4 regions of the Pantoea sp. SGAir0430 genome follow, and region 4 is predicted to be linked to each of the others. Evidence: predicted binding sites of a transcription regulator. Region 4 holds the regulator's gene; each other region holds the start of a gene.
The links. Region 4 encodes Fur, which represses iron uptake genes when iron is present. Its sites were predicted from a motif close to ATAATAATGAGAACNACTATCAA; they were not measured.
Positions count from the first base shown of each region.

Region 1: a site for Fur is predicted at 1,552-1,574, ahead of fepD (Fe(3+)-siderophore ABC transporter permease). Genes of this name have one in related genera too.
Region 2: a site for Fur is predicted at 2,131-2,153, ahead of fhuA (ferrichrome porin FhuA). Genes of this name have one in related genera too.
Region 3: a site for Fur is predicted at 1,481-1,503, ahead of E7738_RS06530 (TonB-dependent siderophore receptor). Genes of this name have one in related genera too.

Region 1 is NZ_CP039427.1:2,419,803-2,423,264, forward strand. It holds gene fepG (iron-enterobactin ABC transporter permease) at 1-512, opposite strand, end outside; gene fepD (Fe(3+)-siderophore ABC transporter permease) at 509-1,498, opposite strand; gene entS (enterobactin transporter EntS) at 1,645-2,895, shown strand; gene fepB (Fe2+-enterobactin ABC transporter substrate-binding protein) at 2,890-3,462, opposite strand, start outside.
Region 2 is NZ_CP039427.1:2,163,863-2,167,324, forward strand. It holds gene fhuA (ferrichrome porin FhuA) at 1-2,095, opposite strand, end outside; gene mrcB (bifunctional glycosyl transferase/transpeptidase) at 2,423-3,462, opposite strand, start outside.
Region 3 is NZ_CP039427.1:1,355,717-1,359,178, forward strand. It holds gene treA (alpha,alpha-trehalase TreA) at 1-1,332, shown strand, start outside; gene E7738_RS06530 (TonB-dependent siderophore receptor) at 1,577-3,462, shown strand, end outside.
Region 4 is NZ_CP039427.1:1,804,224-1,807,685, reverse strand. It holds gene glnS (glutamine--tRNA ligase) at 1-671, shown strand, start outside; gene E7738_RS08710 (hypothetical protein) at 908-1,303, shown strand; gene fur (ferric iron uptake transcriptional regulator) at 1,365-1,814, opposite strand; gene fldA (flavodoxin FldA) at 2,167-2,697, opposite strand; gene ybfE (LexA regulated protein) at 2,835-3,110, opposite strand; gene ybfF (esterase) at 3,280-3,462, opposite strand, start outside.

The DNA.
Region 1 (3,462 bases), 620 kb from region 4:
GCCGACTCCAGCGAAGCGCTGATAATCAGCCAGGCATTGAGCGCCATCAGCAGCGCGCGCACGCTAATGCCCACGATGATTAACCGAAACGTTTCCACCCCGTTGCGCCAGGCAAACAGGTACACCAGCGCAGCCGTCGCGATACCGCCGATCAGCGCGGCCCCGGTCATTGCGGTAATACTTTGATTGAACAGCACCAGCGCCACCAGCACACCGCTGTAAGCGCCGGTATTGAAGCCGAGAATATCCGGGCTGCCGAGCGGGTTGCGCAGCAGCGACTGAAAAATTGCCCCGCTGACACCCAGCGCCGCACCGATCAGCAGCGCCATCAGCACGCGCGGCAGCCGCCACTCCACCACAATCAGCTGCACATTAGCCGCTCCCTGCCCGCGCAGCGCCTGCCACACCTGCTCCGCCGTAATCGGCAGCGCACCGCGCGTCAGCGCCAGCCACGTCAGCAGCGCACACGCTAATAGCAGCCAGCCGCCATGCAACCAGGCGCGCCGCGTCATAATCCACCTCGCCCGCGCTGGCGCCGTACCAGCAAAATCAGCATCGGCGCACCAAGGATGGCGGTCACTATTGAGACACGCAGTTCGCCTGCCACCATCATCCGCCCCAGAATATCCGCCGCCAGCAGCAGCGCCGGGGTGATCAGCGCCGTCGCTGGCAGCAGCCAGCGGTGATCGTTGCCCACCAGCCAGCGGGCAAAATGCGGCGTCATCAGGCCGATAAAAGCGATCGGTCCGACGGCGGCGGTCGCCGCGCCGCTCAGTAAGGCAATCGCCAGCAGGCCCAGCAGTTGAGTGCGCACCACGCGCGTGCCCAGCGCCGCCGCCATATCGCCGCCCATGCTCAGGCTGTTCAGCGACTGCGCCAGCCCCAGCGCCAGCGCCGCACCGGCCAGCACCGCCGGGCTCAGGGTACGCAACACGCTGAAATCGCGGATATCCAGCGAGCCGCTTTGCCAGAAGCGCAGGTGATCGTAAATGTCCGGATTGAGCAGCGACAGGCCGGAGGTTAAGCCCTCCAGCACCGCCGCCAGCGCCACGCCTGCCAGCGTCAGACGCACCGGATTGACGCGCCCGCCGCCCATCGCGCCAATCACCGTCATCAGCAGCGCCGCCAGCAGCGCGCCGCTGAAGGCCAGCGTCAGCCACTGCAGCGGGGAGTCCGCTCCCAGCAGCGCGATGCCGAGCACGATGGCAAAACCGGCACCGGCGTTCACGCCCAGAATGCCCGGCTCGGCCAACGGGTTACGCGTCAGACTCTGCATCAGCGCGCCCGCCAGCCCCAGCGCCACGCCAGCCAGCAAACCGGCCAGCGTGCGCGTCAGGCGCGCATCGCGCACGATGATGCACTCCGCGCTGGAGCAGGAGGCGGTGAGAGCGTGATACACATCGGAAAGCGGTATTGATTTGGCACCCAGCATCAGACTGAGCGCCATGAGGAGCAAAAGCAGAATCCCTGAGCCTGCTAATGCACGGATCTGGCGCATAGCGTTCTAAACCTTCACTGTTCGACGTCGTTGCGGTGCAACATAATGTGATAATGATATTTGTTATCGTTATTACTCGCGTTTGCCTATGTTACCATGAGTCGCCTCGCGGATGATGAGGAAAATTGGTGCAAAAAGGCGAAACAATGAACAAACCCTCTCACTTTATCGATCTCTCACTGCTGAAAACCCACGCGGCGTTTCGCGCGGTGTTTATTGCGCGTTTTATCTCGATTGTGGCGCTCGGCATGCTGGCCGTTGCCGTGCCGGTGCAGATTCAGCAGATGACCCATTCACCGTTGCTGGTGGGCCTCGCCGTCACACTGTCCGCTGCCGGCATGTTTACTGGCCTGCTGACCGGCGGCGTGCTGGCCGATCGCTATGAGCGTAAGAAGTTGATCCTGTTTGCCCGCACCACCTGCGGGCTGGGCTTTGTCGCGCTGGCGATAAATGCCGCGCTGCCCGCGCCTTCGCTGCTGGCGGTCTATCTGCTGGGCTTGTGGGACGGCTTTTTCGGTGCGATTGGCGTCACGGCGCTGCTGGCCGCTACGCCGGCGCTGGTGGGACGCGAAAACATTATGCAGGCCGGCGCGATCACCATGCTGACGGTGCGCTTCGGCTCGATTTTATCGCCGGCAATTGCTGGTGTGGTGATCGCGCACGGCGGCGTGCTGTGGAATTACGGACTGACCGCCTTCGGCACGCTGCTGACGGTGCTGACGCTGCTGCAGCTACCTGCGCTGCCCCCGCCTCCGCAGCCGCGCGAGCATCCGCTGCGGGCGCTGGCAACCGGCGTGCAGTTCCTGTTCGCCAGCCCGCTGGTCGGCATGGTGGCGCTGACCGGTGCGCTGGTGACGCTGGCCAGCGCCATCCGCGTGCTGTACCCGGCGCTGGCACCGCACTGGTCAGTCAGCGCCGACCAGCTCGGTATGCTGTACGCCGCCGTGCCGCTCGGTGCCGCCGTGGGTGCATTTACCAGCGGCAGGCTGAAACAGGCGGCGCGCCCGGGGCGGCTGGTGCTGGGCAGCGCCGTGGCCGGTTTCGTCGCCCTGGGCCTGTTCAGCCTGATGCCGACGCTGTGGCTGGCGCTGCTGTGTCTGGCGGGCTTCGGCTATTTCAGTGCCATCAACAGCCTGGTGCAATACGCAATGATTCAGCTGCTGACGCCAGATCATCTGCTGGGCCGCATCAACAGCCTGTGGACGGCGCAGAACGTGTGCGGCGATGCCCTCGGCGCCGCGCTGATTGGTGCCCTCGGTTCGTGGCTGTTACCGGCGCAGGCTGCCGCGGCGTTTGGCTGTGCCGCGACACTGCTTGGCGTCATGATGTGGTTGATGATGAAAGGATTACGGCGCTATCAGGCGCCCGCGCCGGTGCTGGCGCAGCAAACATCATGATTTGACGAACAGCTGATGCAGACGCGTCAGCAGATTGCTGGCGCTGTAGTAATCCAGGCGGAAGGTGTCGATGCCCAGCGCATAGACCTGCTTATCGCGCACCGCCGCGTTTTGTGCCAGGAACGGGTTACTCAGCACTGACTGCGCAGTTTTGTCATCGCCGGCAAACAGCAGGAAGCTGTGGCCGGTCAGGCTGGCGGCGAGATTCTCGCCCGAGAGCTGAATAATGTCTTTGCGCTGGCCCATACTGTGCCCCTGTTGCGTGTCGGCCGGCGGCTGCGCCAGTGTAAAACCGAGCTGCTGCAGCAGTTTGCCCTGCGCCGATGCGGCGGTCCACAGATTCACTGCCCGGCCATCACCGTTCCATACCATCGCGGAGACCGGCTGCGGCGGCAGCGTAATGGCCTGCTTCAGCGCCGCTTCGCGATCGTCGAACTCTTTTACGCGCTGCGCTGCCTGTGCTTCATGGCCGGTGGCCTGCCCCAGCAGCGTAACCACATCCTGCCAGCTCTTATCGTCGTAGTTGACCACCAGCGTGGGGGCAATGGCGGACAGCTGACTGACCAG
Region 2 (3,462 bases), 360 kb from region 4:
TGATGTTGACGCCGACGGTTGAGCCCGGCAAGCCGAAGCGGCCCAGATCGTATTTCAGTGCGGCATCTACAGTGGTGTACGCGGCGACGTCAAAGTTCTGGTTGGCATTTGCGCCGCTGGCGTACAGGCCTTTGCTTTCACCCACGTAGCGTACCCCGGCACCCACGGTGAAGCCCGACAGTGCGGTTTCATGGAAGGTGTAATCGCCCCACAGCGAGGCCATGTGCTTCGGCACCTGCACCGGCGTACGGCCTTTCAGCAAGGTGTCTTCGGTGTATTCCGCATCGGTATATGAGTAAGCCGCCGTCAGGTTGATGTTGGCGTTAAGCGCCGCTTTGGCTTCCAGCTCGACGCCACGTGAGCGAATCTCCCCTCCCTGCACACTAAACTGCAGGCTGTTCGGATCTGCCGTCAGGTTTTTGGTTTTAGTCAGCTGATAAACCGCTGCGGTGACCACAATCGGGCGATCTTTTGGTACGTATTTTACGCCAGCCTCATACTGCTTCGCGCGGGATGGGTCAAAAGGTTTCCCATCAACCGTGGTGCCAGCCGTTGGGATAAAGGATTCGCTGTAGCTGAAATACGGCGCGATACCATTATCAAACACATAGTTCACACCACCGCGCCAGGTAAATGCCTGGTCGTGGTTTTTTACTTCGCTGTTACCGTTACGGTTCAGTGCGGAGGTCATCGCATAATCGTATCGCCCGCCCAGCGTCAGCACCCATTTATTCCATTCCATCTGATCCTGCGTATACAGGCCAGTTTGTTCCTGACGGTTCAGATATTGATAGGGGAAGGCGGCACCCACAGCATCATTACCGTACTGCGGATCGATCGCATTGATTGGCGCTGCGGAGGCAAATGCAGCATCAATATCATTACGGGTGCGCTGATAATCAACCCCCATCAGCAGCGTATGATCGACCGCACCGGTAGCAAATTTTGCCTGCACCTGATTATCGACAGCAAACTGATTCAGTTTCTCATCGGAAATGGCTGAACCACGTGTAATCTCTTGTGACTCAGGCAAATAGCCGTTGCCATAAATACTACGATAATTCGTTTTCAGCTCCGCATAGCGCAGATTCTGGCGCACCGTCCAGGTGTCGTTAAAGCTGTGCTCAAAGTTATAGCCAACCATTTTGGTGTTGCGCGAGATCTTATTGCTGTCTTCGCCTTCATCAAAATTGGTGGGCAGCTTATAGCTGCTGCCGTCCGGCCGGGTGATGCCCACCACGGTGCCTTCACGCGGCAGCCAGCCGTAATAGCCGGTTTCCGGTTCGTTCTGGAAGTAGGTCAACAGGTCAAAGCGGGTATTGGCATCGGGACGCCAGCTGAACGAAGGCGCAAGGGTATAGCGCTTCTCTTTGTTCATCTCCTGTTGCGCATCGGCGCTGCGCGCCAGGCCGGTCAGGCGATAGCTGTAAACGCCGTCATCATCCAGTGAGCCGCCAAAATCGAAGCCGGTGGAGAACAGGTTATCGGTGCCCATCTGGAACTGGACTTCACGCAGCGTCTCCTGGGTCGGCCGCTTGCTCACCAGTGACACCACACCGCCCGGGTTGCTCTTACCGTACAGCACCGAAACCGGACCGCGCAGCAGCTCCGCGCGCTCGAGGAAGTAAGGATCGATAGCGAATTCGGAGTAGTTGTCACCCTGCAGCTTCAGGCCATCCAGATACTGGTTGGTGTTGGTTTCGCTGAAGCCGCGAATCGACAGCGCGTCGATAACGTCCGAGCTGCCGCGGTTACCGGTCAGCACGCCTGGCGTGTAATTAAACGCACCTTTGACGCTGGTCACCGCATGCATTGACATCTCTTCCTGCGTCACCACCGACACCGACTGCGGATTCTTCTCGATTGGCGTATCGGTTTTGGTGCCGGTCGCGCTGTGTTTGGCGGCGATGGTCGGCGACGGTCCCCATGCGCTCTCCTGCGCGACGCCGCTGCCGCCATCAGCCGTCACCACCACGGTATCTTCGGCCAGCGCCTGCATGCTGAGTGTGCCCAGAGTCAGGGAAATCAATAACGCGAGCGGTCGACGGGTGGTCACCGCGCGCAGAGAACAAGGAAAAGTGTTTCGCGCATTCATAGTGGGATCTCATGAAAATAGAACAATGCAGGCGAATGGAAACGAGAATGATTATTAGACGCACGGATTTTAGGCGAAACCCGGCAAGCACCGCAAGATGTAATGCCTGATGGCGGTGAGTTTGCCAGCGGATCGCACATATCCATGATCGCGGCTAAAAAAATGGCGGGCAAAGAAAAGGCGCCGCAGCGCCAGAGGGAGTTAAATTCAGCTTTTATGCAAGACTCAGGCTGGAGCGCCGCCATGTATCGGGCGCCGCCACGTGGTGGTAAAGCGCCGGCACCGCACAGGCTCTGAAGGTGGAAAGCCGGTGCAGTGCCGGATGGCTTATTTACTGCCAAACATATCTTTAATCCAACCCGCGACGCCGTCAGAGTCCTTCTGCTCGCCCTGCGGCTGTTGCTGTTGCTGTTGCTGCTCTTGCTGTTGCTGCTGCTGCTGCTGTTGCTGCTGGCACAGCGCGTTCGGATCCAGCGCCCACACCGGCAGCGAACGCCATGTGCTGCTGCCGCTGCCGCAGACAAAGTTACCGGCCGAATCGATATTCATCTGAGTGATATCTTCCGGTGGCGTCAGGACCAGCGGCATCGGCGCCTGGTTGTCGAGGTAGCGACGATAGATCTGCATCGCACCGCTGGCACCGTACAGCTTCGAGGTCTGGTTGTTGTCGCGGCCAACCCAGGTGATCGCCACTTCTTTGCCATCAATACCGGCAAACCAGCTGTCGATCAGGTCATTGGTGGTACCGGTTTTCGCCGCCAGATGCGCACCCGGGAAGCGTGCGCCCAGCGCCCGCGCCGTACCGTGATCGGCCACCTGCTGCATGGTATACAGCGTCAGATACGCCGCCTGCGCCGGCTCAACGCGCTGCGCCTGCGGGAAGCTCTGATACAGCACCGTGCCATCTTCCGCGATCACCGAGCGCACCGCCGACAGCGCAGCGCGGTTACCGCCGCTGGCAATTGACTGGAACGCCTGCGCCACTTCAATCGGCGTCAGATTAAGCGCCCCCAGCAGCATGGCCGGTACCGGATGCAGCTGATCTTTTGGCACGCCCAGTTTGGTCCAGGTATCCACTACCGCATCGAGTCCCAGCGTCATACCGAGGTTAACGGTTGGCACGTTCATCGAGTTAGTCAGTGCATCCACCAGCATCACTTTACCGCTGAAGCGACGATCGTCGTTCATCGGCTTCCACACCGAACCGTTTGGCTGTTTCAGCGCAATCGGCTCGTCGGCGATCCAGCTGTTCAGGCGGTAGCTGTTTGGCTGGCTGAGGGCGGTCAGATAGGTCGCCGGTTTTGCCAGTGAGCCAATCGAGCGACGTGCCTGCAGCGCGCGGTTATAGCCGGCAAACTGCGGATCGG
Region 3 (3,462 bases), 450 kb from region 4:
AGCCTGCGCGCGCACATCAATGGTCTGTGGCCGGTGCTGACGCGCAGCACGCCAACGGCCAGCCAGTACGATTCGCTGCTGCCACTGCCGAAACCGTACGTGGTGCCAGGCGGGCGTTTCCGCGAAGTCTATTACTGGGACAGCTACTTCACCATGCTCGGGCTGGCAGAGAGCGGCCACTGGGATCGGGTGCAGGATATGGTGGACAACTTCGCCAGCGAGCTGGACAAGTACGGCCACATCCCTAACGGCAACCGCAGCTACTATCTCAGCCGCTCGCAGCCGCCGTTCTTCAGCCTGATGGTGGATTTGCTGGCCAGCCACAAGGGAGACGACGTTTACCGCCAGTATCTGCCGCAGCTGCAAAAAGAGTATGACTACTGGATGGCGGACAGCGATAAGGTGGCTGCCGGCCAGGCGAGCAAGCGCGTGGTGAAGCTGAGCGACGGCACCCTGCTCAATCGCTACTGGGATGACCGTGACGTGCCGCGCACCGAATCCTGGCTGGACGATGTCAACACCGCGAAAAAAGCGCCTGAGCGCAATAAACAGCAGGTGTATCGCGATCTGCGCGCGGGCGCCGCCTCGGGCTGGGACTTCAGCTCACGCTGGTTCACCGATGCGCACAATCTGGCCTCGATTCGCACCACCCAGCTGGCCCCGGTGGACCTCAACAGCCTGCTGTTCCACCTGGAGCAGACGCTGGCGAAAGCCGCGAAGCTGGCAAAACAGAATGATAAAGCGCAGCAGTTTGCGGCGGATGCAGAGAAGCGCCAGGCGGCGATCAATCGTTACCTGTGGGATGACAAACAGGGCTGGTATGCCGACTACGATTTCCAGAAAAAGCAGGTGCACAACCAGCTCACCGCCGCCACGCTGTTCCCGCTGTATATGCAGCTGGCGGGCGACAAGCAGGCGGAACGCACCGCCGCCGCAGTGGAAAAACAGCTGCTGAAACCGGGCGGGCTGGTCACCACGACGGTAAACAACGGCCAGCAGTGGGATGCGCCTAACGGCTGGGCCCCGCTGCAGTGGGTAGCGGTCGAAGGTCTGGAGCACTACAAGCAGAACCAGCTGGCACAGCAGATCGGTCAGCGCTTCCTGCAAAATGTGCAGCAAACTTACGATCGCGAGCACAAGCTGGTTGAGAAGTATGTGGTCGACGGCGCCCAGCTGGGCGGTGGTGGCGGCGGCGAGTATCCGCTGCAGGACGGCTTTGGCTGGACCAACGGCGTAACGCTGAAGCTGCTGGATAAGTATTGTCCGAAAGATAAAACCTGTGACAGCACGCGCGACATCCCCTCAATGCCGACGCTAAACGCGGCGAAATAACCCTGACGTCAGGTGCGCCGGCGTGCGCACCTGCTTCTCAAGCCCGATGCCACAGCCAGGCGATGGCCACGCCCGGCGCTGCGGCATCCCCCTGCGCATCACACTTTTCCATTACTTATCTTTTACATCTTGAAACACCCCTTACTAAAAGATAATAATTCTCAATCTTAAAATGACTCTTTTTCTCATCATTAACCGCCGCGCTGGTGTGGTGCGGCTTTTGTTCTCAGCCAAAGGAATCATTATGACCGCGCTGTTCCCCCTCAACCGTGGCCGGCTGCTGTGCGCGCTGGCGCTGGCGTTTCCGGCACTCGGCGTAGCCGAACCCTCTCTGGTGGTCACCGCACAGCCGCAGGAGAGCGCCACCTCGCCTACGGCGGGCTATCTCGCCACCCGCAGCGGCGCCACGAAAAGCGATCGTCCACTCGTCACCACGCCGCAGTCCATTTCCGTAGTGACGCGTCAGCAGATTGACGATCAGGGCGCGCAGGATCTGAACCAGGCGCTGGGCTATACCCCGGGGGTTTTCACCAACTTTGGTGGCGCGGCCACGCGTTACGACACCATTTCGCTGCGCGGTTTCCACGGCGGTGACGTCGACAACACCTTCCTTGACGGTCTGCGCGTGATGAGCGACGGCGGCAGCTTCAACATCCTGCAGGTGGATAACTGGTTCCTTGACCGCATCGACGTAATTAAAGGCCCCTCTTCTGCCCTTTATGGCCAGACGGTGCCGGGCGGGCTGGTGAACATGGTCACGAAGCGGCCGCAGTTTGCTTCACAGGGCCATTTACGCTTCGCCACCGGCAGCAATGCCAGTAACAGCGCCGCCTTTGATTACACCGACGCAATTAACGATCAATGGGCGTACCGCCTGACCGGCATCACGCGCAACAGCGATACCCAGTACGACCACACGCGCGAAGAGAAATACGCCCTGTCACCCCAGCTGCTGTGGCAGCCGGATGAAGACACCAGCCTGCTGCTGCGTGCTTATCTGCAAAAAGATCCCTCAGGCGGCTATCACGGCTCGGTGCCGGCGGAAGGCACGCTGTACAGCCACAATGGCCGCTGGCTGAGCGACGGCTTCTATGAGGGCGACAGCGCGCTGGATCAGTTCAAACGTCATGAGCAGATTTACGGCTACGACTTTTCGCACCGTTTCGATGAGGTATGGTCGGTGCACAGCACCGGCAGCTACAGCCATTCCAGCGTGGCGCTCGACCAGGTGTACCAGATTGGCTGGAACAGCGACAATCCGGACCTGCTCAATCGCTACTACTCTGGTGAGCGCTCTTTGCTCAGCGCGTGGGCGACCGATAACCAGCTGCAGGCGGAGTTTGCCAGCGGTGCGCTGCAGCATCGCGTCACGCTCGGCGCGGAGTATCACCGCTACAAAAATGATCTGAGCGACGCCAGCGGCGCTGCCTCACCGCTGAATGCCTGGAGCGGCGAGGCCATCGGCAGCCAGCCGGATTACCTCTGGACAGCGCAGACGCGCCGCTACTATCAGAGCAGCCTCTATCTGCAGGATGAGATGGCGTGGCAGCGCTGGCATCTGGATCTGTCTGGTCGCTATGACCGCATCGTGTCAGAGAATGGCAATAGTCGTCGTCAGGACGATCACGTCAGCGGCCGCGCCGCGCTGCTGTACGCCTTTGATAACGGCGTGTCGCCGTACGTCAGCTGGAGCCAGGCGATAACCCCGGCTTCGCTGACCGATCCCGACGGGAATCAGCTAAAACCGACCACCTCAGAACAGTATGAAGCCGGGGTGAAATACCAGCCGAACGGCACGCGCGATCTCTACAGCGTGGCCCTGTACGATCTGACGCAGAACGATGTGGCCAACCGTAACGTGCAGGACGGCACCTACACCCCGTCCGGCAAAGTGCATGCACAGGGCATTGAACTGGAGGCGCGCAGCCAGCTGACCGAACGGTTCAGCACCGTCGCCGGTTATACGCTCAACCATCTGCGCTTTAAGGATTCCGTGGACGGCAACGATGGCCATACGCCGTACGTCACGCCAAATAGCATGGCGTCGCTGTGGGGGCATTATCAGTTTGATTACGGCCTGAGCGCGGGTGCCGGGGTGCGCTACATTGGCCGCCAGTGGGCCGATAACGA
Region 4 (3,462 bases):
GTGACGACCTCAACGAGAACGCGCCGCGCGCCATGGCGGTGCTGGATCCACTGAAAGTGGTAATCGAGAACCTGCCGGCCGGGCATGAAGAAATCATCAGCATGCCGAACCACCCGAACAAACCGGAGATGGGCACGCGTGAGGTGCCGTTCAGCCGTGAAGTGTGGATCGATCGCGCCGACTTCCGTGAAGAGGCCAACAAGCAGTACAAGCGTCTGGTGCTGGGTAAAGAAGTTCGTCTGCGCAACGCTTACGTCATTCGTGCCGAGCGCGTGGCGAAAGATGAAGCCGGCAACATCACCTGCATCTACGCTACCTGCGATGTCGACACCCTGAGCAAAGATCCGGCCGATGGCCGCAAGGTCAAAGGCGTTATTCATTGGGTATCGGCGATTCACGCGCTGCCTGCTGAATTCCGCCTGTACGATCGTCTGTTCAGCGTGCCAAACCCGGGCGCGGCCGAGGATTTCCTCACCACCATTAACCCGAACTCGCTGGAGATCAAACAGGGCTTCGTTGAGCCGGGTCTGCGTGCCGCCAGCGCGCTGGCGCCGTATCAGTTTGAGCGCGAAGGTTACTTCTGCGCTGATAGCGTGTACTCGCAGCCGTCGAAACTGGTGTTCAACCGCACCGTGGGTCTGCGTGATACCTGGGCAAAAATCGGCGAATAATTTTACTGCTTGATAGCACGATATGATCAGCAAAGGGCGAGCAATCGCCCTTTTTTATTGCCCGTTATCTGCAAACGGGAATCGATTATGCTGAACCAGACAAAAAACAGTAATTGCGCGCGATTACGACTAATCTGACTTTAATAAAATTAACTAATTTACCCGTGTGAAATCGTTATTTTCAGGTAGGCTATGCGCTCTTAAATGTTGCTGTGCGGGTTAGCGAAGGAAGAAAAATGACAAGTCTCGCTCTGGAAGCCAAACATAGCGTGGTGGTTTTACATCAGCTTATCGAACGTATTTTTAATCAGGCCGAAGGCAGCGATGACAGTATGGATCTGCTGCTGTCGCACTTTCATCCCGACTTCAAAATGGTGACGCCGCAAGGCAAACAGCTCGATCTCAATGACACTGAAACCCTGTTTCGCAAACTGCACGGGCAGCGGGAAGGGATGCGAATCGCCACCAGTGAGCATGCCATCATTTCCCAGCAGCAGCAGGAAGTGACCATTCAGTATCACGAACTGCAAATGCTTAACGGCAACAACCAGACCCGCATTTCGCTGGCGGTGCTGGACTGCAGCACGCCGGTTCCGCGCTGGCGCTATTTGCAGGAAACGCTGGTCGCCTGAACGCAGCCATAAAAAAACCGGTGCCTGGCACCGGTTTTTTTATACTGCATAGCATATTCAATTACTGATCGTGGAGCGTCTCGTCTTCGCGGCAGTCTCCCAGCGCACAGTGGCCGTACAGATACAGGCTGTGGTTGCTGAGTTTGATACCGTGGCGTGTTGCAATCTCACGCTGACGCGTTTCGATAGATTCATCGCTAAACTCGATCACTTTGCCGCAGTCGAGGCAAATCAGGTGATCATGATGATGCTGCTGGGTCAGTTCGAACACGGATTTCCCGCCTTCGAAGTTATGACGCGTCACGATGCCGGCGTCGTCAAACTGGTTCAGAACACGGTATACCGTCGCCAGACCAATCTCTTCGCCCATGTCGATCAGGCGTTTGTACAAATCTTCCGCACTGACATGATGGGACTCGGGTCCGGGTCCCTGAAGCACTTCCAGAATCTTCAGTCTGGGCAGCGTGACTTTCAGGCCAGCCTTTTTCAATGCGGAGTTGTTGTCAGTCATGCGGATATTGTCCTGTTACTTTGCTAGTCACTTACGGCGCAAAGGCCTTGAATGTGTGGTCAACGCGCATTCTCATTTGCGTCTCATTATAGAGCTCAGCCTGCGAAATGAAAACCGGCTGCGGCGGACAATTCCCCGGATGCTGTAAGGAGAAATGTCGTGAACCTCAGCGGGATCGTGCAGATCGATGTTCCTTTTCGCGCAGTCTCAGTCTGATGCCCGAGGAATAAGCAGATGACCGTTGCGGGTATTCTACAGAATTGAGGGAAAAAGTTAAAAAACCGTAGCTATTATTTTTATAGGTAATTCCATTGCCCGATGTGAGCCAGCGCCCACATCGGACAGGAAAGCATCAGGCTTCGATGATCGCCTGCAGCTGCAGCTCGTCAAAGATCTGCTTAACCCATTTGTCGACGCGCTCGTTAGTCAGTTCAGGCTGACGATCTTCATCGATGGCGAGGCCGAGGAAGTGTTTGTCGTCTGCCAGACCTTTAGAGGCTTCGAAGTGGTAACCTTCGGTTGGCCAGTGGCCCACAATCACTGCGCCGTTTGGCTCAATGATGTCGCGAATGGTGCCCATCGCGTCACAGAAGTACTCGGCATAATCTTCCTGATCGCCGCAGCCAAACAGCGCTACCAGCTTACCGTTGAAATCAATCTCTTCCAGCGTCGGGAAGAAGTCATCCCAGTCGCACTGGGCTTCACCGTAGTACCAGGTCGGAATACCCAGCAGCAGAATATCGAATGCTTCGAGATCTTCTTTGGTGCTCTTAGCAATGTCATGCACTTCGGCGACATCTTTACCCAGTTGTTTCTGGATCATTTTTGCAATGTTTTCAGTGTTGCCGGTATCGCTGCCGAAGAAAATGCCTACGATTGCCATGGAGTGAGTAACCTCTTAAATCCTGATTGTGAAAGTAAGTCAGAAGACGACACAGTTATGCGAATGATAGCAGACCGGCGAAAAGCGCGGAATGTGTAAAGCGCTGAGTTTGTGTTCCAGCGTGCGGTCTGCGCACGTTACGCCAGTTTGAGCTGCGCCAGCAGCATTTGTTCAATCAGTTCACTGCGGCTGATGTTCTGCTGCTCGGCCAGCGTATTAAGCGCGTCGACCGCTTCGCTGGACATTTTCAGCTCAACGCGGCGCAGGCCGCGCACCCGGTCGCGCTTCAGCTGGTTGCGCTTATTAATGCGCAGCTGCTCATCACGCGACAGCGGACTGGTTTTAGGGCGACCGGGACGCCGCTCGTCTGCGAAGAGATCGAGCGTGGTACGATCTGTCTGTTCTTTTGCCATGGTTTGTGAAACTGCGTGGGCGCGAACGGCGGAAAGGCGCTGCGCGATTTAAACATTTATCGGCCCGACCGCGGCGAAAAAAGCATCCGCGGCAAATTTTTAGCGCGACATCATACTCCAGCGCCCGGCGCGACGCCAACCCTAAACCGCCCGTAGCAAGCTTTTGCTTTTACAGGTTAAAAAAGCGGCGCACCGCGCGCAGTACGGCATCGGGTTTTTCGGCATGCACCCAGTGGCCGGCACCGCTGATAATGTGCGCCTGCGCCTGCGGGAACTGGCGCAGCAGCGCATCACGGTGCTGATTGTCCAGATAGGGTGAATCACCGCCGCGAATAAACAGCGCCGGATGAGG